DNA from 4 places in the Serratia sp. TSA_7 genome. Region 2 is predicted to be linked to each of the others. Evidence: predicted binding sites of a transcription regulator. Region 2 holds the regulator's gene; each other region holds the start of a gene.
What was found. Region 2 encodes sigma-54, which starts transcription at its own class of promoters, with help from an activator protein. Its sites were predicted from a motif close to GTTGGCACANNTTTCGCTNT; they were not measured.
Positions count from the first base shown of each region.

Region 1 (7,638 bases), on a different contig from region 2:
CTGCAACAAGCTGGTGACGCGTCAGACCCACAAGGCTGATGAGTACCTGGCGGTACTGGCGCGTGAAATCGCCGAGCGCGCTCCGCTGTTTGCCGGGCGCAAGGTTGGCCAGATGCACTGGGGCGGCGGCACGCCCACCTACCTAAGTAAGTCGCAAATCAGCAGACTGACGGCGATGCTGCGGCAACACTTTGATTTCTTGCCCGATGCGGAAATGTCGATCGAGGTTGATCCGCGTGAAATTGAACTGGACGTACTCGATCATTTACGCAGCGAAGGTTTCAACCGCCTGAGCATGGGGGTGCAGGACTTCGATAAAGAGGTTCAGCGGCTGGTTAATCGTGAGCAGGATGAAGAATTTATCTTTGCCCTGATCGCCCGCGCCAAGGCGCTGGGGTTTAACTCCACCAATATCGATCTTATTTACGGGCTGCCAAAACAGACGCCGGAGAGTTTTGCTTTCACCCTGGAGCGGGTGGCGGAGCTAAGCCCGGATCGCCTCAGCGTGTTCAACTATGCGCATTTGCCGAGTCTGTTCGCCGCACAGCGCAAGATCAAGGACGCCGACTTGCCAAGCGCGCAGCAGAAACTGGATATCCTGCAACAGACCATCGCTTCCCTGACCGAGTCCGGTTATCAGTTTATCGGCATGGATCACTTTGCTCGCCCGGACGATGAGCTGGCGGTAGCCCAGCGCGAAGGCAAGCTGCACCGCAACTTCCAGGGCTACACCACCCAGGGCGACAGCGATCTGTTGGGGTTGGGCGTTTCCGCCATCAGCATGTTAGGCGACAGCTATGCGCAGAACCAGAAAGAGCTGAAGACCTATTACAGCAGCGTTGAGGCGCAGGGCAATGCGCTGTGGCGTGGCTTGACGATGACGGAAGACGATTGCCTGCGGCGTGAAGTGATTAAAACGCTGATCTGCAATTTCCAATTGGGTTATCGCGCGATAGAACAGCAGTTCGCCATTGACTTCGCCGCTTACTTTGCCGAAGACCTGCAGTTGTTGGCGCCGTTTGAACGCGATGGGCTGGTGGAGCGTGATGAACGGGGAATTCGCGTAACCCCGCGCGGCCGTTTGCTGATCCGCAATATTTGCATGTGCTTTGATCTCTATCTGCGTCAGCAGGCGCGCACTCAGCAGTTCTCGCGGGTGATTTGATGCATAAAAAAACGGCCGCTGATGCGGCCGCTTTTTCAACTGAAGAAATTAATCAGTGCTGCGCACAGCACCGCAGCAACGGCTGCCTGCGGCGTGTGGCTGGCGGAAGAGCCAAGCTCTGCGCCTTGGGAAATAAATACGATGAATGAGTCCAACATCCTGAGCCTCCAGAGTGTGCGACCCGATCATACTGCGACCATGCAGGCTGTAAAGCCTGAAATAGCCGTTTTTTTGTGCGCTTGATTGTATTTTTTATAATCAATTACGCAAGCTATTCCATTCCCAACTCTTTCAATTTCCGCGTTAAGGTATTGCGGCCCCAACCCAGAAGCCGGGCGGCTTCTTGCTTATGCCCCTGGGTGTGACGCAGCGCGGTCGTGAGCAGCGTACGCTCCATCTCCGGTTGTGCTTCCGACAACAGGTTTTGATGACCGGAACGCAGGGCGCGATCGGCCCACTGCGCCAGCAGCGTAGCCCAGCTGTCCGGCAGGCTGTGGCCGGCGGCTTCCGGTACGGAGGTTTCAAACAGCTCGCTCGGCAGATCCTGAATTAACACTTCCTGTCCGGCGGCCATCACGGTTAACCAGCGACAGGTATTTTCCAACTGACGCACATTCCCTGGCCATGGCAGGCGGGTCAGCGCGGTTTCGGTTTCCGGATGCAGATTCTTCGCTTCAACGCCCAGCTCTTTTGCCGCTACCTGCAGGAAGTAACGCGCCAGGCGTGGGATATCCTCACGGCGCTCGCGCAGTGGCGGCAGGTGTACACGGATCACGTTCAGGCGGTGGAACAAGTCCTCGCGAAATTTGCCTTCCTGTACCCGCAGCTCCAGGTTTTGGTGCGTGGCGGCGATGATACGCACGTCTACCTTCACCGGCGCATAACCGCCGACCCGGTAGAATTGACCGTCTGCCAGCACGCGCAGCAAGCGCGTCTGCACGTCCAGCGGCATATCGCCGATTTCGTCCAGGAACAGCGTACCGCCGTCGGCCTGTTCAAAACGCCCCTGACGGATCTGATTGGCGCCGGTGAACGCGCCTTTCTCGTGGCCGAACAGTTCGGATTCGATCAGGTCTTTGGGGATCGCTGCCATGTTCAGCGCGATAAAAGGCGATTTGGCGCGCGGGCTGTGGCGATGCAAGGCATGGGCCACCAACTCTTTGCCAGTCCCCGATTCGCCGTTGATCAGCACGCTGATCGACGAGCGCGAAAGGCGGCCGATGATGCGAAACACATCCTGCATCGCCGGCGCTTCGCCGATGATGTCCGCCGCCGGATCGTTGGCCGGCTGGCTACGCGCCGGCTGCTGTTGTTCCTGATAATGGCTGATGGCGCGTTCGACCAGCGCCACCGCTTCGTCGATATCAAACGGCTTGGGCAGGTAATCGAACGCCCCTTGCTGATAGGCGCTGACGGCGGCGTCCAGATCCGAGTGCGCGGTCATTATGATGACCGGCAGCATAGGATGGCGCTGTTTGATCTGCTTGAGTAACGCTAAACCATCCATACCCGGCATGCGGATGTCAGACAGCAACACGTCGGGAGTTTGCGTGGCCAATGCTTCCAGCACTGCATTGCCACTGTCGAAGGTGGCGCAGCTCACACCCGCTCCAGTGAGCGCGCGTTCAAGCACCCAGCGGATGGAGCTATCGTCATCGACGATCCAGACTATCCCTCGTTGCATAGAAAACCTCACTGGCGAATAGGCAGGTAAACCGAGAATTCGGTATGTCCTGGCCAACTGTTAAATTCAATTTTTCCGCAATGCTGATCGATAAGATTACGGGCGATGGATAAACCCAGGCCGGTGCCGCCTTCGCGGCCGCTGACCATCGGGTAGAACAGGGTGTCCTGCAACTGCGCTGGAACACCGGGGCCGTCATCTTCGATATCGATACGTGCCGCCAATCGGTAGCGAGTGCCGTGCAGAGTGATCTGGAACGCGGTGCGGGTGCGCAGTGTGATAGTGCCACCTTCAGCGCCCAGAGCCTGCAGGGCATTGCGGGTAATGTTCAGCAGCACCTGTTCTATCTGATCCGGATCGTGCGCCATTTCCGGCAGGCTGGGGTCATAGTCGCGCACCAGCGTCACGTTGTCCGGTTTCTCCAGCGACACCAGTTGGCATACCCGTTCCGCCACCTGATGAATGCTCTGGGTAATGTGCTGGCCGGGCCGCTGAGGCCCCAGCAGGCGATCAACCAGGTTGCGCAGGCGATCGGCCTGTTCAATGATCACTTTGGTGTATTCGGTCAGCGCCGGATCGGGGAGTGCCTTGGCCAGCAACTGTGCAGCGCCGCGCAGGCCGCCAAGCGGATTTTTGATTTCATGCGCCAGGCCGCGGACCAGATCGCGGGCCGCCACCTGCTGGGCGTGTTGCAATTGTTCCTGGCTCAGACGGCGTTGGTTATCCATTGGCGCCAGCTCGACCAGGATATAGCCTTCAGGCAGCGCCTGAGCGGTCAGGGAGAGGATATGCGCACGGCCGTCAACCACCAGGGTCACTTCACTATCGGTAAAGCCCTGGCCGGCTCGCAGGCTCTCGCGCATCAGATCGACATTCAGCGAGAAATAGCCGAGCAGCTCGGGTAACGGTGTACCGAAAAGTTTACGGGAACTTTGCGCCAGCAGTTGTTGTGCTGCCGGATTGGCGTAATGAACCGCCAGATCATCATCCAACAGCAGGATGCTGTTGATGAGAGAATTGAGGATCTGCCCAGCATCGGGCAGCTTGCCAGTTGCCATACAGCAGACTCCTGCACCTTTTTAGTGCATCTATGCTACTCCATCCGTGATGCGAGCGGTATGGAATAGTGTTGCAGAAAATACGGTGGAGAAAAAAACCCATCCGAAGATGGGCTGAAAGTTTCCACGGCAACAAAAAAACGACAAATAAAATTTGGTGCGCCATCCGCAGATGGCGCGGTAAAGGCTTAAACGCTGTAGTACAGTTCGAACTCAACCGGGTGCGGCGTCATGCGAACGCGGTCCATTTCTTCTTTACGCAGGTCGATGTAAGCGTCGATTGCGTCGTCGGTGAATACGCCGCCACGGGTCAGGAACTCGCGGTCTTCGCTCAGTGCAGCCAGCGCTTCGTCCAGAGAGCCTGCAACTTTTGGAATTTCAGCTTCTTCTTCCGGCGGCAGGTCATACAGGTTTTTGTCCATGGCATCGCCAGGGTGGATTTTGTTAATCACGCCATCCAGGCCTGCCATCAGCAGAGCCGCGAAGCACAGGTACGGGTTAGCCGCTGGATCCGGGAAACGGGCTTCGATACGGCGCGCTTTCGGGCTGGCAACCACTGGGATACGGATGGAAGCGGAGCGGTTACGTGCTGAGTAAGCCAGCATGACCGGCGCTTCGTAGCCTGGGACCAGACGCTTGTAAGAGTTGGTGGTCGGGTTGGCCAGGGCATTGATCGCTTTAGCGTGCTTGATGATACCGCCGATGTAGAACAGGGCAGTTTCAGACAGGCCGCCGTATTTGTCGCCAGCGAACAGGTTAGTGCCGTTCTTGGACAGCGACATGTGGCAGTGCATACCTGAGCCGTTATCACCGAACATAGGTTTCGGCATGAAGGTCGCGGTTTTGCCAAATGCGTGAGCCACGTTGTGAACCACGTATTTGTAGATTTGGATTTCGTCGGCTTTCTTGGTCATGGTGTTGAAGCGGGTTGCCACTTCGTTCTGACCCGCGGTTGCCACTTCGTGGTGGTGCGCTTCGACCACCAGACCCATTTCTTCCATGGTCAGACACATGGTAGAACGGATGTCCTGTGAAGAGTCGACCGGAGGAACCGGGAAGTAACCGCCTTTTACTGCCGGACGGTGGCCTTTGTTGCCGCCATCGTATTTGGTGCCGGAGTTCCATGCGCCTTCGACATCGTCGATAGCCACGTGGGAACCACGGATGCTGCTGCCGAAACGGATATCGTCGAACAGGAAGAACTCAGGCTCTGGCCCGAACAGCACGGTATCCGCGATGCCGGAAGAGCGCAGGAAGTCTTCTGCACGCTTGGAGATGGAACGCGGGTCACGGTCGTAGCCCTGCATGGTGCCTGGCTCGAGAATGTCGCAGCGAATAATCAGGGTGGATTCTTCGAAGAACGGATCCAGCACCGCAGTGCTGGCGTCTGGCATCAGCACCATGTCAGATTCGTTGATGCCTTTCCAGCCGCCGATCGAGGAGCCGTCAAACATCTTACCTTCTTCGAAGAAGTCGGCATTCACCTGATGAGCAGGGATGGTGACGTGTTGTTCTTTACCCTTGGTGTCAGTGAAACGCAGGTCTACGAATTTCACTTCATGCTCATTCAGCATCGTCAAAACGTGTTCAGCGGACATACTTAACTCTCCCGGATTTATTATTGTCGTCGTCGTGGAACGAATCTGTGGAACTGGCTGTTTTTGCCTTGAATAGACTAAAGCGAAAACTGTGCCAACTTTGCAAAAGCGCTTTAATCGCCTTCCTGCGCGGGTTTTGCACAGAATCAGTATGCACCATCAGTGACGCATTGCACCTATATGGTGCAAATAACGCAGTGTGGGGCACTGTAATGGTGCAAAAGTGCACCAACTGCTGCTTTTTGCACCGTGAAAGGGATCACAAACTGACCTGTACACAGTTGTTTATAAGAGACTGTTGTGATCTTGTTTAGTACCTCGCTTAATACGTGTACAATAGCGCGCTATTTCTAATGCCTGAGGCAAAGCTGTGATCGAAAATTTGCGTAACATCGCCATTATTGCCCACGTTGACCATGGTAAAACCACCCTGGTTGATAAGCTGCTGCAACAATCCGGTACTTTCGGAGAGCGTGTAGAAGCCACCGAACGCGTAATGGACTCCAACGATTTGGAGAAAGAGCGTGGGATTACCATCCTCGCAAAAAACACCGCCATTAATTGGAAAGACTACCGCATCAACATCGTGGATACCCCAGGACACGCCGACTTCGGCGGCGAGGTTGAGCGTGTGATGTCAATGGTTGACTCGGTGCTGCTGGTTGTGGATGCAATGGATGGCCCAATGCCGCAAACCCGCTTCGTGACCAAAAAAGCCTTCGCTAATGGTCTGAAGCCGATCGTGGTAATCAACAAGGTTGACCGTCCGGGCGCACGTCCTGACTGGGTTGTCGATCAGGTCTTCGACCTGTTCGTTAACCTCGACGCGACCGATGAGCAGCTCGACTTCCCAATCATCTATGCTTCTGCATTGATGGGTATCGCGGGCACCGACCACAACGAGATGGCGGAAGACATGACCCCGCTGTATCAGGCGATCGTAGACCACGTGTCTGCGCCGCAGGTTGAGCTCGAAGCGCCGTTCCAGATGCAGATCTCTCAGCTGGACTACAACAACTACGTTGGCGTTATCGGTATCGGCCGTATCAAGCGCGGTAAGGTTAAACCTAACCAGCAGATCACTATCATTGATAGCGAAGGCAAAACCCGTAACGGTAAAGTCGCTAAGGTTCTGACCCACATGGGTCTGGAACGTATCGAAGCTGCCGTGGCTGAAGCCGGCGACATCATCGCTATCACCGGTCTGGGCGAGTTGAACATCTCTGACACCATCTGCGACACCAACGCCGTTGAAGCGCTGCCGGCGCTGTCTGTTGATGAACCTACCGTCACCATGTACTTCAACGTCAACACCTCTCCGTTCTGCGGTAAAGAAGGCAAGTACGTGACTTCACGTCAGATCCTCGACCGTCTGAACAAAGAGCTGGTGCACAACGTGGCACTGCGCGTTGAAGAAACCGAAGATGCTGACGCATTCCGCGTATCGGGCCGTGGTGAACTTCACCTGTCGGTTCTGATCGAAAACATGCGTCGCGAAGGTTTCGAGCTGGCGGTTTCCCGTCCTAAAGTTATCAACCGTAAAATCGATGGCCGCATGCAAGAGCCGTTCGAGAACGTGACGCTGGATATCGAAGAACAGCACCAGGGTTCAGTCATGCAAGCCATGGGTGAGCGCAAAGGTGACGTTAAGGACATGATCCCAGACGGCAAAGGTCGTATTCGCCTGGATTACCTGATCCCTGCGCGTGGCCTGATCGGCTTCCGTACCGAGTTCATGACCATGACTTCCGGTACCGGTCTGCTGTACTCCACCTTCAGCCACTACGACGATGTACGCCAGGGCGAAATCGGCCAGCGTCAGAACGGCGTGCTGATCTCCAACGGCCAGGGTAAAGCGGTAGCGTTCGCCCTGTTCGGCCTGCAAGATCGCGGCAAGCTGTTCCTGGGTCACGGTGCGGAAGTGTATGAAGGCCAGATCATCGGTATTCACTCACGTTCCAACGACCTGACCGTAAACTGCCTGACCGGTAAGAAGCTGACCAACATGCGTGCTTCCGGTACTGACGAAGCCACTACTCTGGTTCCGGCTATCAAGATGTCTCTGGAGCAAGCTCTGGAATTCATCGATGATGACGAACTGGTAGAAGTAACGCCAACGTCCGTACGTATTCG
Region 1 covers NZ_JBQZFU010000010.1:10,436-18,073, forward strand. The annotation lists gene hemN (oxygen-independent coproporphyrinogen III oxidase) at 1-1,165, shown strand, start outside; gene ACUTQW_RS22140 (YshB family small membrane protein) at 1,201-1,323, opposite strand; gene glnG (nitrogen regulation protein NR(I)) at 1,437-2,849, opposite strand; gene glnL (nitrogen regulation protein NR(II)) at 2,858-3,907, opposite strand; gene glnA (glutamate--ammonia ligase) at 4,096-5,505, opposite strand; gene typA (ribosome-dependent GTPase TypA) at 5,876-7,638, shown strand, end outside.
Region 1: glnA (glutamate--ammonia ligase) is a predicted target of sigma-54. The motif match lies at 5,585-5,604, and genes of this name have one in related genera.

Region 2 (7,638 bases):
CCTGAAGCTGGAAGATTTGGCCGATGAATGGTTTGTCAGCCGTGGAACGCTGCAAAACGACATGGCTGAGGTGAGAGAGCGCCTGGCGAACTATCAATTAACCATTGAAACCAAACCACGCTATGGCATGAAGCTGTTCGGCTCGGAGATGGCGATCCGCGCTTGCCTGACCGATCTGTTATTCCAACTGCATCTGGCCGATGCCGAAAACCCGTTGCTCAACAATGAAATCCTGCTGCAACCGCAGGTGGCGACCTTCGCCGGGCTGCTGCATCCGCTGTTGTCGCAATACGCCATCCGCCTGACGGATGAAGGTGAGCAGTATTTGATTTTTTACTGCGCGGTGGCGCTGCGGCGCATCAGCGATGGCTACCCGCTGTCGGACTTTGACGTTGAAGACGGCGATGACGCGGTGCGCAAGGTCTCCACCTGGCTGGCGGGGGAACTGCGCAAGGCCAGCGGCAAAGAGGTGTCGATGGCGGAAGAGGCCTACCTCAGGGTGAATATTGCCGCGCGCAGGGTGCAGGACGTGCAGCCGACCGAGATTAACGCCGACGACGAAGAAGCGCTGGTGGACTACATTTTGTCGTACATCAACGCGCACTATAACTACAACCTGCAGGGCGACCGCCAACTGCGGGCGGACTTGCTCACCCATATCAAGACCATGATTACCCGGGTGAAATACCAGATCAATATTCCCAACCCGCTATTGGCCAACATCAAACAACACTATCCGATGGCCTATGACGTGACGCTGGCGGCGGTATCGAGCTGGGGAAAATACACGCCTTACACCCTGAGCGAAAACGAAATCGGCTATCTGGTGCTGCATATCGGCGTTGGGTTGGAACGGCACTACAACATCGGCTACGAGCGCCATCCGCAGGTGATGCTGGTATGCGATACCGGTAACTCAACGGTGCGCATGATCCAGGCGCAGATTGCGCGCAAGTACCCGCAGCTGGTGATGACGCGCATCGTTTCGCTGCGCGATTACGAGGTACTCACTCATATCGACGAAGATTTTGTCATTTCCAACGCGCGGGTCAGCGAAAAGAACAAACCGGTGGTGGTGATGTCGCCGTTTCCTACCGACTACCAGTTGGAACAGTTGGGTAAGCTGGTGCTGGTGGATCGTACCAAACCCTACATGCTGGAGAAGTTCTTCGACGCCGCGCATTTCTGGGTGGTAAATGAGCCGCTGACGCAGGCGGAGCTGTTCCGAAAAGTGTGCGTTCAACTGGAGCAGGAAGGGTATGTCGGCGACGATTTTTACCCGTCGGTAGTGGAGCGCGAAGCGATAGTGTCGACCATGCTGGGTGAAGGTATTGCACTGCCGCACTCGTTGGGATTGCTGGCGAAAAAAACCGTGGTGATGACGCTGCTGGCGCCGCAGGGTGTGGTGTGGGGCGACGGTGAGATAGCCCATGTGATTTTCCTGCTGGCGATCAGCAAAAGCGACTACGAAGAGGCGATGGCGATTTACGATCTGTTCGTCACTTTTGTGCGCGAACGTTCGATGAGCCGCCTGTTGGGCAGCGATAATTTCGACAGTTTCAAGGCGGTGGCGCTGGACTGTTTAAGCCGGATTTAAGCGATGAGCCAAAAATAGAGGTCGTCTTAAAGGGAATATTTCTAGGCACCTTTAAGAGTGCTAAAAACGGGCAGGGGATGAAGTCTCTTCAATTGCCGATAAACGCTAGATTTAATCTGAGTATACTGCTGAAGCTTCATAAATGTTAAACGCGCCATAAAGGGCGCGTTCCTGGGGTTTACTTCTTTGTTGCGGGGAAGTTAGTCTTCATCAAACCCGGAATTAATCAGTTCAATCACCGCATTCAGCGCTTTCACCTCATCCGGGCCGGTGGCTTCCACTTCGATATGCCGCCCCTGTGCGGAGTCCAGCATCAGCAGCGCAATCACGCTGCTGGCTTCGGCCTCGGTGCCGCTGTCGTTACGCAGCATCACTTCGGCGTCAAAACTCTGCACCAGCTCGAACAGCTTCATCGCCGGGCGAGCGTGCATACCGAGTTTGTTTTTGATTTCAACCGTTTGCTTGACCGTCATTGTTTGCGTTTTTCCAGCGTCCGGTGGCGCGATTGCACATTCTTGCCGCGTGAGCGGAAGTAGTCGGCCAGCTGTTCGGCTACGTAGACGGAACGGTGTTTACCGCCGGTACAGCCAATCGCCACCGTCAGGTAGCTGCGGTTGTTGGTTTCCAGCATCGGCAGCCACTGTTCCAGATAGCTGCGCGTCTGGTAGATAAAGTTATGCACTTCAGTGTGACGATCGAGGAACGAGGCGACCGGTTTATCCAGGCCGGTCATCGGGCGCAGTTTCGGATCCCAGTGCGGGTTCGGCAGGAAGCGTACGTCGAAGACGTAATCGGCGTCGATCGGGATGCCGTGCTTAAAGCCGAAGGATTCAAATACCATGGTCAGTTCGCGCTCGCGTTTACCCAACAGACGAGTACGCAGCATTTCGGCCAGCTCATGCACCGACATTTCCGACGTGTCGATGAGCAGATCGGCCCTTGAGCGCAACGGCTCAAGCAGATCGCTTTCTTCATCGATCGCGCTTTCCAGCGACAGGTTCTTGGTGGAGAGCGGATGCAGGCGGCGGGTATCACTGTAGCGGCGAATCAGGGTATTACGGTCGGCGTCGAGGAACAGCAATTGCGGAGAAAAGCAGTCCGGCAATTGGGTCATCGCATATTCAAACACTTCCGGCGATTCCGGCATGTTACGCACGTCGATGCTTACCGCTGCGGATATGTTGCGTTCCGCCAGCGTATTGGCAAGCTGCGGCAGCAGTACCACGGGCAGGTTATCAACGCAGTAAAAACCCATGTCTTCCAGCGCCCGCAAGGCGACGGATTTCCCTGAACCGGAACGGCCGCTGACAATCATCAGCACCATGTGGCAACTCCCCCTGGCATCTCAGTGGCGTTTATCGCCACCGTTAGAAACTTTATTATTCCGGCCTGAGCCGAAACCCATCATAGCTAAACAGTATCGTTATCCTGGCTGGAAGTCACGCCAGCCGGGCGTTACTCGGTAATGATCTGGTAAAGCTCTTCGTCGCTTTGCGCCGAGCGCAGGCGGCGGCATACGGTTTTGTCGGCCAGGCGCTTGGCGACCAGCGACAGGGTATGCAAATGGGTTTTACATTGGTCGGCCGGCACCAGCAAGGCGAACAGCAGATCGACCGGCTGGTTATCAATGGCGTCAAAGGCAATGGGTTGGTCGAGACGGATAAACACGCCAACGGCCCGCAGTGTGTCCTCTTCCAGTTTGCCATGGGGAATGGCGATACCGTTGCCGATACCGGTACTGCCCATGCGCTCCCGGGTGAGAACCGCGTCAAACACCACCTGCGATGGCAGGTTGAGCTGTTTTGCAGCCAGTTCGCTGATAATCTCCAAAGCCCGTTTCTTGCTGGTGCAGTGTACCGAGCTTTTGGTGCACTCGATGTTTAACACCGAGCTTAATTGCATTGTTTCGTTGTTCATCTCATCTTCACTTAAAACCACACCATCAAGCTGCCTTGTGAGGTGATTTTTCGCCTTGTTTAACCCTGATGGCTTATCGGCGCGGTACCCATACCCGTCATACTTGAAGCTGTCTCTGTGTTGGCTGCGCTGACTTACCCGAATCACTTACCTGTGTAAGCTCGCGGGATAATCGCTCATGCCACCTCGATGCAACGCCAATTATTCAGGGTCATACAGGTAACGCGCCGACGACCTGGGCTATGTTTGAGCCGTGCCCGCTGACGGAAACGGCCCAGAATGTCAGTGTTGTTTCAGTTTGTCTTTATGTTTGTTCAATTGACGCGCCAGTTTGTCGATCAGGGTGTCAATTGCGGCATACATGTTCTCGTCTTCCGAGGTGGCGTGCAACTCGCCTCCATTCACGTGCACCGTCGCTTCCGCAATCTGCTGCACTTTTTCCACGCTAAGCACGACATACACCTGATTTATGCGGTCAAAATACTGTTCGAGCTTGGCGAACTTGGTATTCACGAACTCGCGTAAAGGTTCGGTGATTTCGATGTGGTGTCCGGTAATGTTGAGCTGCATAGTGTCTTCCTTCTCTATTGAGGTCAAACCAACTGTTTACGCTGGTTGGACGGCGGGATGGACAAAGACTCTCGGTACTTGGCGACAGTACGCCGCGCCACGATGATCCCCTGATCGGAGAGCAGGGTGACCAGCTTGCTGTCGCTGAGCGGTTTAGCGGGGTTTTCCGCCGCAATCAATTTCTTCACTAACGCTCGGATCGCCGTAGAGGAAGCTTCGCCCCCGCTGTCGGTATTCACGTGGCTGGAGAAGAAATATTTCAACTCGAAAATGCCGCGCGGACTGTGCAGAAACTTCTGCGTGGTGACGCGTGAGATTGTCGATTCATGCATCTCCACGGCCTGGGCGATATCCGCCAGCACCATGGGCTTCATAAATTCAGCACCCTGTTCAAAGAATGCCTGTTGCTGCTCGACGATGCAGCGCGTGACTTTCAGCAAGGTGTCGTTACGGCTTTCCAGGCTCTTGATCAGCCATTTCGCTTCCTGCAGATTGCTGCGGATATACTGGCCGTCACTGTCGTTACGAGCGCTGCTGCCCATTGCGGCGTACTGCTGGTTGATCTTCAGCCGCGGAATGCTGTCGGCGTTGAGCTCTACCGTCCAACTGTTCTGCACTTTGCGTACCAGCACGTCCGGGATCACGTATTCCGACTCGCCAGTATTGATCGACTGGCCCGGGCGCGGATCAAGAGACTGAATCAGCAGCATCGCTTCTTTCAGTGTATCTTCTTTTAGCCGGGTTGTTCGCATCAGGCTGCGAAAGTCGTGATTGGCCAACAGAGCCAGATGTTCGCTGATGATCAGGCGCGCTTCAGCCAGATAGGGCGTATCTTTTGCGTACTGGGAAAGCTGGATCAGCAGACAGTCGCGCAGATCGCGCGCGGCGACGCCAACCGGATCAAAACGCTGTACGCGCTTCAAAACCGCTTCGACTTCGTCCATTGTCACACTCTCGTCACCCATGCTCTCCAGAATATCTTCCAGCGGCACGGTGAGGTAGCCGGTGTCGTCGACGGCGTCGACTATCGAGGTGGCAATGGCGATATCGGTATCAGAGAATGGCGTGAGATCCACCTGCCACATCAGGTAATCCTGCAGCGTCTGGGTGGTTTCGCCCTGATAGACCGGCAACTCATCATCGCTGTAATCGGTGCCGGTGCCGGACGGTGTACCTGCGGTGTAGATTTCGTCCCAGGTGGCGTCCAGCGGCAGCTCTTCGGGCATGTCCTTTTGTTCCAGCGCCTCGCGGGTATCCAGCCCTTCGGTTTCGGTAGTCTCTTTGGCGTCGATTTCTTCGTGCAGATCGGTCTGCTCAAGCAGGGGATTGCTCTCTAACGCCAGCTGTATCTCCTGCTGGAGCTCAAGCGTGGACAACTGCAGCAGGCGGATAGCCTGCTGGAGCTGGGGGGTCATGGCCAGTTGTTGGCTGAGCCTGAGTTGCAAACCTTGCTTCATAATCTTCAGTCTACTTCCGTTAACAGTCGTCCATCAGGACGCGCCGGCACTCAGAGGCGGAATTCTTCGCCCAGATAAACGCGTTTCACCTGCTCGTCAGCCAAAATGGCATCCGGCGTGCCGTGAGCAATCAGTTTGCCCTGGCTGACGATATAGGCACGTTCACACACGTCCAGCGTTTCGCGCACGTTGTGGTCGGTGATCAGCACGCCCAGGCCGCTGTCACGCAAGTGCTCGATAATTTTTTTAATGTCGATAACGGAAATGGGATCAACCCCGGCGAACGGTTCATCCAGCAGGATGAATTTCGGGTTAGCCGCCAACGCACGGGCGATCTCCACACGGCGGCGTTCGCCACCGGACAACGCCTGGCCCAGGTTATCGCGCAGATGGGAGATATGAAACTCTTCCATCAGCTCAACCGCGCGGTCCGCACGCTGCTCGCTGCTGAGATCTTCGCGGATCTCCAGGACGGCCATCAGGTTGTCATACACGCTCAGGCGACGGAAGATCGACGCTTCCTGCGGCAAATAGCCAATGCCGCGACGCGCACGGGCGTGCAGCGGCAGCAGGCTGATGTCTTCTTCGTCAATCACGATACGGCCGGCGTCACGTTGAACGATGCCGACCACCATGTAGAAGGTGGTGGTCTTGCCGGCGCCGTTTGGCCCCAGCAGGCCGACGATTTCGCCGGATTTCACTTTCAGGCTGACGTCTTCAACAACTTTACGGCCTTTGTAGGCTTTCGCCAGGTTTTCTGCGATGAGTGTAGCCATAAGTGATTAGTTACTCTTCTTTTGCCCGTTTTTGTCTTGCAACTGCGACGGTACCAGAACCGTAGTCACGCGTTTGCCTTTATCGCTGAACGCCTGCATTTGCTGCTGTTGCACCAGGTAGGTGATGCGATCGCCCTTCACGTTGCTGTCGAGCTGTTCCAGATAGGCGTTCCCGGTCAGGGTCACCAACTGCGACGCCACGTCGTAACGGACCTTCTGCGCATGGCCTTTTACCGGCTTGCCGCTGTCTTGCATCTGGTAGAAGGTGACCGGATTGCCAAAGGCTTCGATATAGGTTTTGCTCTGATCGCCGCCTGGACGGGTAACGACCACTTTATCCGCTTTGATGTCGATGGTGCCTTGCTTGATCACCACGTTATCGGTAAAGGTGCTGACGTTGCTCTGCATATCCAGAGACTGTTTCAGCGAGTCGATGCTCACCGGTTGGTTGGAGTCAGATTTCAGCGCCCATGCGGGGGCGCTGGCGGCCAAAATGAGGCTTCCGATCAACAGATTACGGCGTTGTTTTTTGGTTTTGAATTTCATAGTTGGTCTTAACCTTATCAATCAGCTCAGCGGTTTTGGCCCGCAGGTTCCCACGCATTTTCATGCCGTTCGAGGTAAAGTTTGTCCCGTAGAGGGTCACTTCATCATCCGAAGCGACATCCTGGGTCACCAGATTCACCTGAGCATTGTCCGTTTTAATTTTTTCCAGCTGTGAGGTGGTGGTCAGGCTGTTCACCTCAACGTGGCCGTAAAGATACAGCATTCTGTCTTTAGTCAGTTTGGCGCGATCGGCGCGAACTGACCAGGTGGCCACCGCGTTTTCATCAAACAGCGTCATCACCGGCTGGGTAAACCAGCTTAATTCATCGGCGGTATAATACTTCACGTCTTCCGCCACCAGCTTGTAACTCAGCTTACCGGCCGGATTGTACACTATGGTGACCGTGTGCTGGCTCTGATAAGTCGGGTCCTGATCATTAACGGGGCCTGGAACCGCATCATCACTGAAATCAGTCATGTTCCAGCCAATCAACGCCAGGGCGATCACCGCCAAAAGGAGGGTGATCCAAAGTTTGGTTTTGCTCATATCGACAGCCCTTTGGCGTCCTCCAGCTTATTCTGCGCCAACAGTATAATGTCGCACAGTTCGCGCACCGCGCCACGGCCGCCGGCAATACGGGTAACATAGTGGGCTCTTGGCGTCAGCAACGGATGTGCATCCGCTACGGCGACCGCCAGGCCAACCTGAGCCATCACCGGCCAGTCGATCAGGTCGTCACCGATATAGGCCACCTGATCCGCGTTTAACGACAGT
Region 2 covers NZ_JBQZFU010000009.1:145,551-153,188, reverse strand. The annotation lists gene ACUTQW_RS21945 (BglG family transcription antiterminator) at 1-1,597, shown strand, start outside; gene npr (PTS phosphocarrier protein NPr) at 1,798-2,070, opposite strand; gene rapZ (RNase adapter RapZ) at 2,067-2,921, opposite strand; gene ptsN (PTS IIA-like nitrogen regulatory protein PtsN) at 3,053-3,514, opposite strand; gene hpf (ribosome hibernation promoting factor) at 3,797-4,084, opposite strand; gene rpoN (RNA polymerase factor sigma-54) at 4,108-5,541, opposite strand; gene lptB (LPS export ABC transporter ATP-binding protein) at 5,592-6,317, opposite strand; gene lptA (lipopolysaccharide ABC transporter substrate-binding protein LptA) at 6,324-6,863, opposite strand; gene lptC (LPS export ABC transporter periplasmic protein LptC) at 6,832-7,410, opposite strand; gene kdsC (3-deoxy-manno-octulosonate-8-phosphatase KdsC) at 7,407-7,638, opposite strand, start outside.

Region 3 (7,638 bases), on a different contig from region 2:
CCACTGCTCGCCACGCCATTCAGAGTCATAATGCCCTTATTGCTTGTAAAAAAAACGTAGTGCATTTTTAAAATGAGGCGAATATCCATAGGTATGCTGACATTGTCCAAATCATTGGCGTAAGTGAATTTCGCATTAGCTTCGCAGGCAATGCCCTTTAAATCCTGATGAGAATGGGTGAGATAATATATGCTACTGCCAAAAATAATGCACAGAACAATGAGTATCATCGACAGTACGGTTAACTTTTTTTCCATGCGCGGATATACTCGCTTTCACAATGATGATAAAAATGATCGCTGTTCATTACACATTTTGCGATAAACTGACGGCCACTGTCTTCTGTGGTATTAAGAGAGTGATTGAGCCGTGTAATAATCACTTCATCCTTACCACATCGATTGCCATAAAGATCCTTTTCGGCCAAAAACTGCAGGTAGCGATCCGTTTTTTTATCGAGATACCTTCCAGAGTAATAAATCGGGCAACCTTTGACCACACCAAGATAAGAGATAAACGGGCGCTTCTCATTTTCACGGTAATGCTGATAATAAAAAAACAAGAAAACCAGGATGGCAAGCGGCAATGCAATTGATAAGGTACGAAGTAACGTAATCAGATAATAATGATGTGCATATGGTCTTTGGCTACCACTGGCGTCAGACATTAACGGGGGGGCATCTTCCGGCGATTGGCTGGGGGGGGCAATGTCCAAGATTTTAATTAAAATGGTTTTATTAATTCTATAACCTGTTTTAGCCACCGTGATGATCAAGCGATCGCTGAATCCTACGGAAAGCAATGCCCGGCGAGTCAGGCTAATATATTGGTTCAGGGTTGCGGAGGATACACTCAGATTTTGTTCACCCCAAACCTGCTTAAAAATATCCTCTCTGCTTACCGGCTTCACGCCATGCTCAAGCAAGCATTTGAACACCCTGACATTCAGGCTCGATAAAAATACTTCCTTACCATTTCTCATGCTCTTTAAAGAGCCGTTCTCGGTATTAAAGGCAACCTTGTTATCAATGATATAAATCATGTTACAGCCTAATCTGATGCCTGATTATTGTCCAAAACGCCGTACCGACCCATTATAGTCAATAGTAAAATTATTGCCTGACAACGCCAGGCATCAACAATATTTTAACCACAACATCGACACCCCGCAACATCAAGATAATTATCATCCTATTCAGGTATCGCTGAAAAAGAAAAAACATCGAGACCGACATTCTTGAGACATCATATTATTTTTTAGGTGAAAATCTGATCGGATGACTGATTATAACGTCTATTTATCGAGCGGACAGGCTAAACGACGATAGACAAAAATAGTTCGTAAGCGATGGGGGAGGAAAAGGCGGAAGCTGAAATTGGTGGAGGCCCTGCCAGCTACATCCCGGCACACACGTCACCTGCTACGGCTGCTTCCTTCCGGATCTGACCGAGTTCACAAGTTAGTGTTGCGGGAGAACCAACAGGGCCCCCATTGACGGCTTCTATGACTGCGAAGCGGTGGGCATTATCGGCGATGACCAGCCAAATAGCAAGCCAACCGGGGCTAACCGCTGTTTTCTTACCCACCCTGGCTATGGCACACTTGCATCCTTGGATTTTTGCCGCAGCAGGAAAACATAAATGGAACCAGAAGACGCCACATTCAGCCAGCGCGTGTTCCACGTGATAGCCGCCATTCCCTATGGCAAGGTCACGACCTATGGCGAGGTAGCGCGGCTAGCGGGCTCACCGCGTGCCGCACGTCAGGTCGGCGGCGTACTGAGGCGTCTGCCGGAAGGCAGCAGCCTGCCCTGGCACCGGGTGATTAACCGTCACGGCCAAATTTCGCAGCAGGGGGAGGACTTTCAACGTCAGCGCCAGGCGCTGCTGAGTGAGGGAATCATCTTCGGGGCGCACAGCACGGTCGATCTGCTGATTTATGGCTGGCGCTGGTAGCAAAAAAACAGCCTTTGGCCGGAGCGCAAAGGCTGTTGATTTCTTACTGCTTCAGGTTTTCCGGCTTACGGCATGGCTGTTGGCGTTGCCTGAACCGCAATGCCTTGCACCGGAACCAACTGCAGGTCGGCACGGGTGCCGTTGCGGTTCACGACTTCCTGGATAGTATCGGTGATAAAGGTCATCCGGCCGTTTACCGTAATGGCCGCGCTCAGGATAATGCGCGCATTAGGCTGAATATCTGCCGGGTTGTAAGGCAGGACAAAATTAAACGGCGCCTGCTTGCCTTCAGTGCGAACCGCACGCTGGGCAATCACTTTCGACGGCGCATCCGCCAATGAGGCATCAGAGAGCGTAACCGTCAGTACGGCATCCGGTGGCAGCGCAATGCGCTGGCGAATGTTAACCGAACCAGTTACCGCCGGGCCCTGAATCTGCGTTTGCGCAATCGCTGGGTTTCCCGCTGCCGGCACAGGCACATTGGCGCTCTTTTGAGCACAACCCGCCAGGGTGATCGTCAATGCTGCTGCTCCACCTACGATTTGCCAGAGTTTCATGGATCGGTCTCCTTTTTTATTATCAATAGCTTGGTGGCTTTCACCACCCCACTCATTAAACTTAGCACAAAATACTGAAAAATCCATTTAGCACTGCCCATTAATCACTTAGCCTTCTAATAACGCTCAGTATTCAGGCAATTTCCCCTGTGCCTTAACGCAACATATTGACGTCTTGCCGTGATATTCCGCACACTGCGCAAAATGATTATTAAAAGGGTAATAACTTTATGAGCCAGGCACTGCAAAACCTCCTCGATCTGCTGGATCTGGAGAAAATCGAAGAAGGGTTGTTCCGCGGACAAAGCGAAGATCTGGGTCTACGTCAGGTATTCGGCGGCCAGGTGGTCGGCCAGGCGCTGTATGCCGCCAAACAAAGCGTGCCGGCAGAACGCAGTGTGCACTCGTTCCACAGCTATTTTTTGCGCCCGGGCGACAGCAGCAAACCGATTATTTATGACGTAGAAATCCTGCGCGACGGCAATAGCTTCAGCGCCCGTCGCGTCAGCGCCATTCAGCACGGTAAACCGATCTTCTACATGACCGCCTCTTTCCAAAGCCCGGAAGCGGGGTTTGAACACCAGAACACCATGCCGGACGTGCCGCCGCCAGAAGGGCTGATGTCCGAATCAGACATTGCCCAAAAGTTGGCGCATATGCTGCCGGATAAGGTGCGTGAAAAGTTTATCGGCCAAAAGCCGATTGAAATGCGCCCGGTCAAATTCCACAACCCGCTGAAAGGCACGGTGGAAGAACCGCACCGTTACGTGTGGTTCCGCGCCAACGGCACCATGCCGGACGATCAGCGTATCCACCAATATCTGCTGGGCTATGCGTCAGATTTCAACTTCCTGCCGACGGCGCTACAGCCGCACGGCGTCGGCTTCCTTGAGCCGGGCATGCAGGTGGCGACTATCGATCATTCGATGTGGTTCCACCGGCCGTTCCGCATGGACGACTGGTTGCTGTACGTAGTGGAAAGCTCCTCAGCTTCTGGTGCGCGCGGCTTTGTGCGCGGCCAGTTCTACACCCGTGAAGGCGTACTGGTCGCCACTACGGTACAAGAAGGCGTGATTCGCCAGCGCGATGCCTAAATCGCGATGCCTAAATAAAGAAAAAGGGCGATGTCACCATCGCCCTTTTCGCATCATCATTATTTTTCGTGTTATTTAGCGCACTGCCCTTCTTCAAGGCTTATTGGTTGTAGGCACTCTCGCCATGGCTGTTGACGTCCAGACCTTCGCGCTCCTGCTCTTCCGGTACGCGCAGACCGACGATGGCGCCAGCCACTTTGAAGGCGATGAAAGCAGCCACACCGGACCAGACCAGGGTGATGACCACGCTCAGCAACTGGACCCACACCTGATGGCCCATGGTGACGCCTTCTGCGTAACCGGTGCCGCCCAGTGAGGCAGAGGTGAACACGCCGGTCAACAGGCAGCCGACGATGCCACACACGCCATGCACGCCGAACACGTCGCAAGTATCGTCCACTTTCAGCCATTTCTTCAGCGTGACCACGCCCCACAGACCGGCAATACCGCCAATCAGGCCAATAATCAACGCCCCGCCGACACCCACGGTGCCCGCAGCCGGCGTGATGGCGACCAACCCGGCGATACACCCGGAGCACGCGCCCAACAGCGAAGGCTTGCCACGCACAATCCACTCGGCAAAGGTCCAGGAGAGGATCGCGCCGGCGGTAGCAATCACCGTGTTCAGGAAGGCCAGTGCCGCAATGCCGTTAGCCGCGCTGGCAGAACCGGCGTTGAAGCCGAACCAGCCGACATACAGGATAGCCGCGCCGGTAAACACCATTGGCAGGTTATGCGGTTTGAAGGCTTCTTTGCCGAAACCCGCGCGTTTGCCCAACAGGTAGGCGCCAATCAGCCCGGCGCTTGCCGCATTGATGTGCACCACGGTGCCGCCGGCAAAGTCCAGCGCGCCGTCAGCGGCCAGGAAACCGCCGCCCCACACCATGTGCGCAATCGGCAGATAGGAAATGGTGAACCAGATAGCCGCAAAGATCACCACAGCAGAGAAGCGGATACGCTCGGCAAAACCGCCGACTACCAGCGCCACGGTGATGCATGCGAAGGAACACTGGAACGCCACGTGGATCATCTGATTAAAGGTGCCGGTGACGCTATCGATGCCGATGCCTTTCAGCATCGCCGTCTGGAATCCGCCGAAGAACGCATTGCCCTCGCTGAAAGCCAGGCTGTAACCATAAAGCACCCACAGCACGCACACCATTGCGAAGGTGACAGTGACCTGAGTCAACATGGAGAGCACGTTTTTGGAACGCAGCAAACCACCGTAGAACAGAGCTACGCCCGGCAAGGTCATGAACAGCACCAAAGCGGTGCAAATCATCATGAACGCGTTGTCAGCCTTGTCTGCGACCGCCGGAGCGGCCAGGGCCAAAGAAGGAACCATGGTTACCGTACTCAGGCCCAACATGGATAAAAGTTTTTTCATTATCAATCCATCCCCATTACTTTACTGAGCCTGTGATTACAGTGCTGCTTCGTCTGTTTCGCCGGTGCGAATGCGAATGACACGTTGCAATTCGGCAACGAAAATTTTGCCGTCACCGATTTTACCGGTGTAGGCCGCTTTACTAATGACATCAACCACTTCGTCCAACTGATCGTCGGCGATAGCAATGTCGATTTTGACTTTAGGTAAGAAGTTGACGCTGTATTCCGCTCCGCGATAGAGCTCAGCATGACCCTTCTGGCGACCAAACCCTTTCACTTCGGTTACGGTCAGCCCCTGAATACCTACAGAGGATAGGGCTTCACGCACGTCCTCCAGCTTGAATGGTTTAATCACCACGGTAACCAGCTTCATATTGCCCCTCCACGAATTAAGCCCAAACTCCCCCTTGGTACGAGTCTTATAAAGCAAAGGCTATGCCACAAATGGTTTTGTGCGCGAATTCAGCAAATTAACCGACGGGCTGGCGATGCGGCGTACCGAGGCTACCCGGCAACCGGTTCCTGCGAGGGTGATTGATTAAATATTGCGCACTAATTTGGTGCATGACGCGTCGAAAAAGTGCAGGGCAAGGGATTTGAAAAGGATGGATGCCTGTTTGTGGTGCGTGGCGGGAAAAAGAAAGGGCCGGTTTTGATGACCGGCCCCTGGGATCATGCGGTTTGCGTTTCTTCGCGGCTGGCAGCGGCCAGCTGCTCGCCCACCAGTTGCAGTTGATACATCTGGTAGTAACGCCCCTGTTGCGCCAGCAGTTGCTGATGATTGCCCTGTTCGACTGCCTGACCACGGTGCAACACCAGAATCGAGTCGGCATCGACAATGGTCGACAGACGGTGAGCGATCACCACCAACGTGGTGTGCTCACGGATCAAACGCAGAGCGCGCTGGATCGCCTGCTCGGTTCCGGAGTCAATGTTGGCGGTCGCCTCGTCCAGGATCAGGATCTGCGGCGCCTGCACCAACACTCTGGCCATTGCCAACAGCTGTTTCTGGCCCACCGACAGATTGTTGCCCTGCTCGCCCAGACGGGTATGGATGCCCTGCGGGAAGGTCCGTACCAGCTCAGCCAACTGCACCGTTTCCAGCGCCTGCCAGACCGTCTCTTCGCTGATGTTGCGCCCCAGAGTCACGTTGGCCAGCACCGATTCGGCGATCACCACCGGATCTTGCTGCACCATTGCCACGCCCTGGCGCAGCGTGCGGTGCGACAGGTTGGACAGCGGACGACCGTCAAGGCACACTTCACCTTCGTTGACCGGGTAATAACCCATCAGCAAATTAGCCAAGGTGCTCTTGCCGCTGCCGGTATGGCCAACCAGCGCCACGAAACCGCGCGAAGGCACCGACAGCGAAATATGTTGCAGCACCTTTTTATCTTCACGGTAAGCAAAGCTCAGGTTGTCGATGTCGATGCGGCCGCTTTCCAGCGGGCGATCGTCCGTCCCGTAGCTTTGCTGACTGCGGTCCATCAACTCGAAAATGCGCTCGCCGGCCACCACCGCCTGTTGCAGGATCGACTGTTGCGACGTTAGTTCGATTAGCGGCTCATTCAGGCGCCCCAGGTAGTTGATAAAGGCATACAGCACGCCGACGCCTATCGACCCTTCGCCGCTGAAACCAAACAGCATCAGCAGGCCGCACAGCACCAGCGCCGAAAACAGGCTGAGCAGCGGCCGCAGCAGAAAACCGTCCAGGCGCAGCGTCTGCATACGCGCGGAATAGTGTGACCGACTGGCTGCGCTCATGCGTTCGCCAAAGCGGATCTGCTGACGGAACTGCTGGATCACGCCCATGCCGTTGATCACTTCATTAAAACCGTCGTTGATGTCCGCCAGATAGCCGCGCATCCGGCGTACGACCGGCGTGCTGTAGTACTGATAAATGCCCATCACCACAAATACCGCCGGGAAGATGCAAATCGCCACCAGCGCCATGCGCCAGTCGAGGCTAAACATCGCCACCAGCATGGCGCCAATCAACGCGGCGCTTTTCAGCACGGTGGAAACCACCATTACGTACAGATCTTTAATCACTTCGGTGTCATTGGTCACCCGCGAGATTAACTGCCCGACCGGTTGCGTATCGAAGGCGCTGAGCGGCTGACGCAGTGCCGCGTCCATCACATCGGTGCGCAGACGTTGAACCACCCCCACCGCGGCCTGATTGAACAGCAGCGCCTGGAAATAGTGCAGCGCCGCCGCCAACAGCTCCAGCAGAATGTAGGCCGCCGCCAGCCCGCAGACGATCATTAACGGCAATTGCCCTTTGGCGACGTAATTATCGATAAAGTAACTGACCAGAATCGGCCCGGCGACTTCCGCCGCTGCCGCTACCCACAGCATCAACACCGCCAGCCCCAGCGGTTTGCGGTAGGGCGAACCATAAGCCAGCAGCCGTTTCAGCGTCGGCCACAGCTTTTGCATTTTATTCATCGGTTAACATCTCCTCGCCGGCTTGCGGAGCTTCATCCAGCGCCGCCTCCAGTTGCTGATAGCGATACATATCGCGATACCAGCCGGGCTGAGTTGCCAGCGACGCATGCTGGCCGCGCTGCGCCACGCCGCCGTGCTGTATCACCAGGATCTCGCTGGCTTCGGTCAACGCCGAAAGCCGGTGCGCGCTG
Region 3 covers NZ_JBQZFU010000006.1:39,208-46,845, forward strand. The annotation lists gene ACUTQW_RS18215 (FidL-like protein) at 1-257, opposite strand, end outside; gene ACUTQW_RS18220 (winged helix-turn-helix domain-containing protein) at 242-1,042, opposite strand; RNA gene ffs (signal recognition particle sRNA small type) at 1,387-1,483, opposite strand; gene ACUTQW_RS18230 (MGMT family protein) at 1,642-1,956, shown strand; gene ACUTQW_RS18235 (YbaY family lipoprotein) at 2,022-2,513, opposite strand; gene tesB (acyl-CoA thioesterase II) at 2,744-3,607, shown strand; gene amtB (ammonium transporter AmtB) at 3,708-4,994, opposite strand; gene glnK (P-II family nitrogen regulator) at 5,031-5,369, opposite strand; gene ACUTQW_RS18255 (SmdB family multidrug efflux ABC transporter permease/ATP-binding protein) at 5,669-7,447, opposite strand; gene ACUTQW_RS18260 (SmdA family multidrug ABC transporter permease/ATP-binding protein) at 7,440-7,638, opposite strand, start outside.
Region 3: glnK (P-II family nitrogen regulator) is a predicted target of sigma-54. The motif match lies at 5,420-5,439, and genes of this name have one in related genera.

Region 4 (7,638 bases), on a different contig from region 2:
TATTGTGCTCAATATTCAGTTTCATTGCGCCTCCAGGTAAGTGTGATGGATGCTTTCCGCGATGCCGTTGATCTGCCCGAGGAATAAACCCAGCCAGTCGCTCAGCCCCACCTTGTTCAGATCCTTCATGCTGCTGAAACGCAGTTCGGCGTGCAGCGTGTGCGCCAGCCGGCGCGGTTCATTGGCACTGTTGCCGCCAATCTGCTCCAACTGTTGCACCATATCGCCGACGCAAGCCAGCAGGGAGCGTGGGATTTCGTTACGCAGGATCATCAGTTCGGCAATGGTTTCCCGGCTGAGCTGCTGCTTGTAGATGCTGTGATAGGCTTCGCGTGCGCTGACGGCCCGCAGCAGCGTGTCCATGCGGTAATACTCGCGCACCGGATCGTTGTCGTTATCCAGCAACTCGTTTTTTACCCCCAGCAGGCGTGCGGTGCTGTCTGCCCGCTCCAGCAGGGTGCCGAGGCGGATAAAGCACATCGCGTCGCTGCGCAGCAGGGTGCCGAACATCGCGCCACGAAACAGGTGCGAGCGCTCCTTGACCCAGTCGAAGAAGCCGTCGGCGCCCACCGACCCTATGCCCTGGCGGCGGATCAGCTTCATTTCGATCCAGGTGGCGTTAATGCATTCCCAGACCTCGGAAGACAGGCTGCCGCGCACCGCATGGGCGTTGTTCCAGCCCATTTGCAGACAGCTGTAGATGCTGCTGTGGTTACGGCTGTCGAGCGCAAAAAAGCTCACCAGGTTGGCCATCGTCAAATCGGGATAGGCGGCGGCGTACAGTTGCCCGGTGCCGGTCAGGTTGAGCGGCACCTGCAGATCATGATCTTCGCTGTCGCGGATCGGCATCATCGACAGCTTGTTGGTCACGTCGAGTACCCGAGCGATGCTTTCCGCCCGCTCCAGATAGCGGGCCATCCAATAGAGTTCACTGGCAGTTCGGCTCAGCATGCGTCATCCTCCAACACCCAGGTATCCTTGGTTCCCCCGCCCTGTGACGAGTTGACCACCAGTGAGCCTTGCGCCAGCGCTACGCGCGTCAGGCCGCCGGGCACCAGGCGAATTTCCGCGCCGCTCAGGGCGAACGGCCGCAGATCGATATGACGCGGCGCCAGGCCATCGTTGACAAAGGTCGGGCAGGTCGACAGCGCCAACGTGTTCTGCGCAATGTAGTTATGCGGTTTGGCCAGCAGCAGCGCGCGGAAGTGGGCGATTTCGTCTTTGGTCGCTGCCGGCCCAATCAGCATGCCGTAACCGCCGGCGCCGTGAACCTCTTTCACCACCATTTGTTCCAGGTTCGCCAGCACGTACGACAGCTCATTCTTGTGGCGGCACTGCCAGGTGGGCACATTGTTGAGGATCGGCTCTTCCTGCAGATAGAAGCGCACCATGTCCGGTACGTACGGGTAGATCGACTTGTCGTCGGCCACGCCGGTACCTATGGCGTTCGCCAGCACCACGTTGCCGGCGCGGTAGACGGAAAGCAGCCCCGGCACGCCGAGCATCGAGTCCGGGCGGAACGCCAGCGGATCGAGGAAGGCGTCGTCCACCCGGCGGTAGATCACATCCACCTTGCACGGCCCGGCGGTGGTGCGCATAAACACCGCGCCGTCCTTGACGAACAGATCGGCGCTTTCAACCAGCTCCACGCCCATCTGCTGGGCCAGGAAGCTGTGCTCGAAATAGGCGCTGTTGAAACGGCCCGGCGTCAGCACCACCACGGTGGGATCGTTAATCGGCGAGCTTTCGCGCAGGGTTTGCAGCAGGTGCGACGGGTAGCGCTCCACCGGGGCGATGCGCTGCTGGGCGAACAGTTCCGGGTACAGGCGCATCATCATCTTGCGGTTTTCCAGCATGTAGGACACGCCGGATGGGGTGCGAAGATTGTCCTCCAGCACGTAATACTGGCCGTCGCCGCCGCGCACCATATCCACGCCGACGATGTGCGCGTAAATATTGCGGTGCAGATCGACCCCCTGCATGCAGGGTTGATACTGATCGTTAGCCAGTACCTGTTCTGCCGGAATAATCCCGGCTTTCAGAATATGCTGTTGATGGTAGATATCGTGCAGAAAGGCGTTGAGCGCCTGTACGCGCTGACGAATGCCGCGATCGAGCATCGCCCATTCGGCGGCGGGGATGATGCGCGGCACGCTGTCGAACGGGATCAGCCGTTCGGCGCCGTCATCCTCACCGTAAACATTAAAGGTAATGCCCACCCGGTGAAACAGCAGTGCAGCCTCTTCTCTTTTACGCTGAATAGCCTTTTGGTCGGCCTGTTGCAGCCAATGCCAGTAAGCTTCGTAATGGCCCCGGTGTTTACCCTCAGCCAGAAGCATCTCATCAAAAAACGGTGAAGCGGACAGGTCGATATTTAGCATCGTCACCTCGTTGACATTGCAGGCTGTAACAAGATCGAGCATAAAATGTGCCAAAATGTGAAAGAGGCGAAAACCGGCGTAAAAAGCAGGAAAAAGGCAGGGAAAAGCGCGATTTGGGTGCAGGCGCGACGGGCGTTGCCTTAAAATGGGGCGAAATTGTGGTGCGTTGGGTTAACTATGATCCCTGATAGCGCACCCTAACGGATCGTTGCTTCAGGCGGGACAAATAAAAACGGCCAGCCGATGGCTGACCGTTGGGCGCGGCGGTCGTGGCATTAACGACGAACGGCGATGGCTTCGATCTCGATTTTCACGTCTTTCGGCAGACGGGCCACTTCGACGCAGGAACGGGCCGGGAACGGCGCGTTGTGCTCGGTGAAGAAGCTTTCGTAAGCGGCGTTTACGGTGGCGAAATCGTTCAGATCTTTCACGAACACCGTGGTTTTCACGATGTCGGCGACTTTCAGGCCGGCGGCTTCAACGATCGCTTTAACGTTTTCCAGCGACTGGCGTGCCTGTGCGGAAACGTCGTCGGCCACTGCGCCGGTTTTCGGATCCACCGGGATCTGGCCGGAAGTGATGATCATGCTGCCCAGATCAACGCCCTGCACGTAAGGACCAATGGCTGCCGGGGCGAGTTCAGTGCTGATGTTACGTGACATTTTTTCTCCTGATATACCCTTCGTCTTTCAAACCGCAACGTTGTTGGCTGCGTACGCTCACCCCAGTCACTGACTTGAGTCAGCTCCTGGGGACTCCCGTACTTGCCGCCTGGCTGCGGCTCGAAATCCATTGGGTAGCAACGTGGGTAGATTATCTTCAGGGACTCATTATAGGGAGTGACGAGCGGATTAACAGCGTCGTTCCCGGCAAATGGGTATATTTCAATCCGCCTGCAGCACCACCTGATGGTCGAACTCTTTCTCGCAGTAGCGGCATTTCAGGTGCACCTCGCCGTCGCGGGATTTCACGCCAAAGCTGGACGCCACCGGCTCGCTGCGGCTGATGCAGTTGCCGTTCGGGCAGGTCAGCACGCCGTCGATATGGTCCGGCAGGCTGAGAGTCAGCTTGCGCACCACTTCGTAGTTGTCGATGCGGTTCACCGTGGCTTTCGGCGCGTACATCGCCAGCTGGTTGGCCTGCTGCTCGGTCAGGAAGGTGTTCTCGATTTTGATCAGGTCTTTGCGGCCCAGCTCGTTGGAGGGCAGGTTCAGGCCGATGGTGATGCGCTGGTCGGTGGCGGTCAATTTGAACAGCGTCAGCAGCTTAAAGCCCACCTGCGCCGGAATATGGTCAATCACCGTACCGCACTTGATCGCTTCAACCTGCAGTTTGTTATCGTGAGTCATGACGGTTCCCCCTTAAAGAGCCAAATCTGCGTTTAATACCAGCGCCAGCAGCGCCTGGCGGGCGAAGATGCCGTTGCCTGCCTGCTGGAAGTAGTAGGCGTACGGCGTGGTATCCACGTCGGTGGTGATCTCGTCGATGCGCGGCAGCGGGTGCAGCACTTTGAGATTGGCGCGCGCGCCGGCCAGATCCGCCGCGCGCAGCACGAACTGCGCCTTCACGTTGGCGTATTCCGAAGGATCCAGGCGCTCTTTCTGCACCCGGGTCATGTAGAGAATATCCAGCTCCGGCACCACTTCTTCAATGCTGCTGTGCAGGCTGTACTCGATGCCTTTTTCTTCGAGCATTTTCAGGATGTAAGCCGGCATCGCCAGCGCATCCGGGGCGATAAAGTAGAAGCGGTTGCCTTCGAACTTGGCCAGCGCCTGCGCCAGCGAGTGTACGGTGCGGCCGTATTTCAGGTCGCCGACCATGGCGATATTGATGTTGTTCAGGCGGCCCTGGGTTTCCTGGATGGTGAACAGGTCGAGCAGCGTTTGGGTCGGGTGCTGGTTGGCGCCGTCGCCGGCGTTGAGCACCGGAACACCGCCGGAAAATTCCGTCGCCAGCCGCGCGGCGCCTTCCTGCGGGTGACGCATCACGATGGCGTCTACGTAGGTGCCGATGACCGAGATGGTGTCGGCCAGCGTTTCGCCTTTCTTGCCCAGCGACGTATTGCTGCCGTCGGCAAAGCCGACCACCGAGGCGCCGAGGCGGTGCATCGAGGTTTCGAACGACAGGCGGGTGCGGGTCGAGGCTTCGAAGAAGCAGCTGGCGATCACCTTGTGCTTGAGCAACTCGGGCTGCGGGGTGGCTTTCAGGCTGGCGGCGGTGCGCAGCACCAGCTCCAGATCCTCGCGGCTGAGATCGTTAATAGAGATGATATGTTTGTGATACAGCGGGTTGGCCATTTTTCACTCTCCTCGACTCGTGCCCGTGGCGCGGGGCTTTTTAAGGCAAAAAAAAGCCCCTCAACGAGGGGCTTGAAACGATCGGTTTAGCAACAGGAGAAACAACGGCAGTTGGCCGCCGATTGGCGGTCGGTTTTGTCGGTTGCGGCTAACAAAACACATGGCGTTTTTCATGCTTTCTCCTGGCAAATTGTCGCGCATTATACTCGCGCTTTTCGCCACTGCAAGCGCTAAAACGCCGATTTTTGCCGCTTCGCAATCGATTGGCCGGCGATGGCCGCTTGCCGGTTATTTGCTGACGCGATCGTAGTAGACCATGTCGGCGTTCAGGCCCTGCTGGTAGCCTTTGACGTTCTCGCGCAGCACCACTTCGGTTTTGGCCTGATCGATAAACACATACGGCGAACTGCGTTGCAGCTCCTGTTGCATGGCGGTGTACAGCGCGGTGCGTTTGGCCGGATCGGCTTCGGCTACCGCCGCCAGCGTCTGTTTGCTCAACTGCGGGATCTGCCAGCCGTTGAGGCCCGCGACCGTGCTGGTTTTGCCGTCGTTATAGGCGAAGGCGCTGGCATTGGAATGCGCATCAAAATAATCCGGGATCCACAGGCGGATCGCCGCCTGGTGCTGTTTGGCGCGTACCCGCGAATACACCTGGCTGCCGGCGGCCGGCAACAGATCCAGCTTCACGCCACCCTGGGCAAAACTGGCCTGCAACGCCTGGGCGATGGTGATAAACGGTGGCTTGTTCTCCACGTCCAGCGTCAGGGTGGCGTTGGTGATGCCGGCCTTGGCCAGGATCGCCTTGGCCTTGGCCGGATCGAAGCTGAACGGGTTGTCTTCCAGCGCGCCCGGCAGCCCGACCGGCAGGAAGCTCTGATGCACAAAATACTGGCCTTTCAGCAGATCCTTGGTAATGCCCTGATAATCGATCAGATAGCGCGCCGCCTCCCAGAAGGCCGGATTTTTCAGCAGCGGATTGGCGGCGTTGCCGGTGTTGAACACTAAATAGTTCTGCTCGGCGGACGGAATTTCCAACACCTTCACGCCCGGTTGATTTTTTAATGCCAGGGTCTGGTCCGGGCCAAGCTCTCGCGCCACATCGGCGTCGCCCTGCTGGATCAGCAGGCGGCGGGTGGCCGGGTCCGGCACGCTTTTAATGATGATGCTGTGCAGCAAGGGTTTGCTGCCCGGCGAGGTTGGATTGGCGTCCAGCACGATCGCCTGATGCGGCTGGTAGACGCGCATTTTGAACGGCCCGCTGCCGGCGGAGTGCATTTTCAGCCAGGCGTTGCCGTAGTCGCCGTCTTTGGCGTTCGGCTGCACCGCCTTGCTGTCGACGATCGAGGCGATCGGCGTGGAGAGAATATTCAGCGCCACCGCCGGGCTGACGTCTGCCGTCCAGCTCAGTTGCAGGCTGTGCTCGTCGATTTTCTTCAGGTGCGCATCAATGTTGTCCGGCAGCCAGCCGAGCACGTTGAGGATAAACGCCGGCGATTTGTTCATTTTCACCGCGCGGCTGTAGGAGAAAATCACGTCGTCGGCGGTCAGCGGGTTGCCGGAGGCGAACGTCGCCTGCGGGCGCAGTTTGACGGTCAGGGTTTTTGCCGCCGCATCGCCCTGCCAGCTTTCCGCCAGCACCGGCACCACTTTCGCCGGATCATCGCGATCCGCCTGCACCAGCCGCTGATACAGGCTGGGCACGGTCTGGATGCTGGACAGCTCGTTGGCTTCCGCCGGATCCAGGCTGACGATATCGTCCAGCGATTGCACCACCACCAGCGTGTTGGCCGGGGTGGCGGCGAGCGCAGAGGTGGACAGGGCGGCAAGCATTAACAGCGGCAGGACTTTGGCTTTCATCGGTGCGTATCCCCTGAAGGCACTGCACGGCAGTGCTGAGAAGTAGTTGTTATCGTTAGTTTTCACGGCAGTTTTGCCGTTAGTCTGCCACGGTAGAACCTTTGCCCAAGGCTGGCAAAGGTCAATCGGCTATTTGATATGACAAGAATATATTAGGCGCGCCGGCCGGGGGGGCCAGAGCGGGGAAGGGGGGTGGGGCACGCAAGCCGGCAGACCTGCGCGCCCCATTGCCTGTGCGTGACGCGCCCCGGCAATATGCTTTAAATCGTTTCGCTCAACGTGGCGACCATCACCGCCTTGATGGTATGCAGGCGGTTTTCGGCCTGATCGAACACCACGCTGTGCGCGGATTCGAACACTTCATCGGTGACTTCCATGCCGCCTTGCAGCCCGTATTGTTCCGCCATCTGTTTGCCGAGGGTGGTTTGGTCGTCGTGAAACGCCGGCAGGCAATGCAGGAATTTGACGTTCGGGTTACCGGTCAGTTTCACCATCGCCATATTGACCTGATAGGGTTTCAGCAGCGCGATCCGCTCCTGCCAGGTTTCTTTCGGTTCGCCCATCGACACCCACACGTCGGTGTACAGGAAATCCGCGTCTTTCACCCCTTCGGCAATGTCTTCGGTCAGGGTGATCTTGGCGCCGGTCTGTTGCGCCAGCGCCTGACACTCGGCCACCAGCTCCGGCTGCGGCCAACAGGCTTTCGGCGCCACCAGGCGCAGATCCATGCCCGCCAACGCGGCCGCTTCCAGCAAGGTGTTGCCCATGTTGTTGCGCGTGTCGCCGAGGTAAGCGAATTTCACCTCGCTCAAGGGTTTGCCCGGCAGCTGTTCCTGCACGGTGAGCAGGTCCGCCAGCAACTGGGTGGGGTGGAATTCATTGGTCAGCCCGTTCCATACCGGCACGCCGGCGTGGGTGGCCAGGGTTTCCACCAGATGCTGGCCGTAACCGCGGTATTGAATACCGTCATACATCCGGCCCAACACGCGGGCGGTGTCTTTCATCGATTCTTTATGGCCGATCTGGCTGCCGCTGGGGCCGAGATAGGTGACCTGGGCGCCCTGATCGAAAGCGGCAACTTCGAAAGAGCAACGGGTGCGTGT
Region 4 covers NZ_JBQZFU010000003.1:162,702-170,339, forward strand. The annotation lists gene ACUTQW_RS13190 (transglutaminase family protein) at 1-25, opposite strand, end outside; gene ACUTQW_RS13195 (alpha-E domain-containing protein) at 22-951, opposite strand; gene ACUTQW_RS13200 (circularly permuted type 2 ATP-grasp protein) at 945-2,381, opposite strand; gene ridA (2-iminobutanoate/2-iminopropanoate deaminase) at 2,657-3,043, opposite strand; gene pyrI (aspartate carbamoyltransferase regulatory subunit) at 3,266-3,730, opposite strand; gene pyrB (aspartate carbamoyltransferase) at 3,743-4,678, opposite strand; gene ACUTQW_RS13220 (ABC transporter substrate-binding protein) at 4,967-6,535, opposite strand; gene argF (ornithine carbamoyltransferase) at 6,796-7,638, opposite strand, start outside.
Region 4: ACUTQW_RS13200 (circularly permuted type 2 ATP-grasp protein) is a predicted target of sigma-54. The motif match lies at 2,417-2,436, and genes of this name have one in related genera.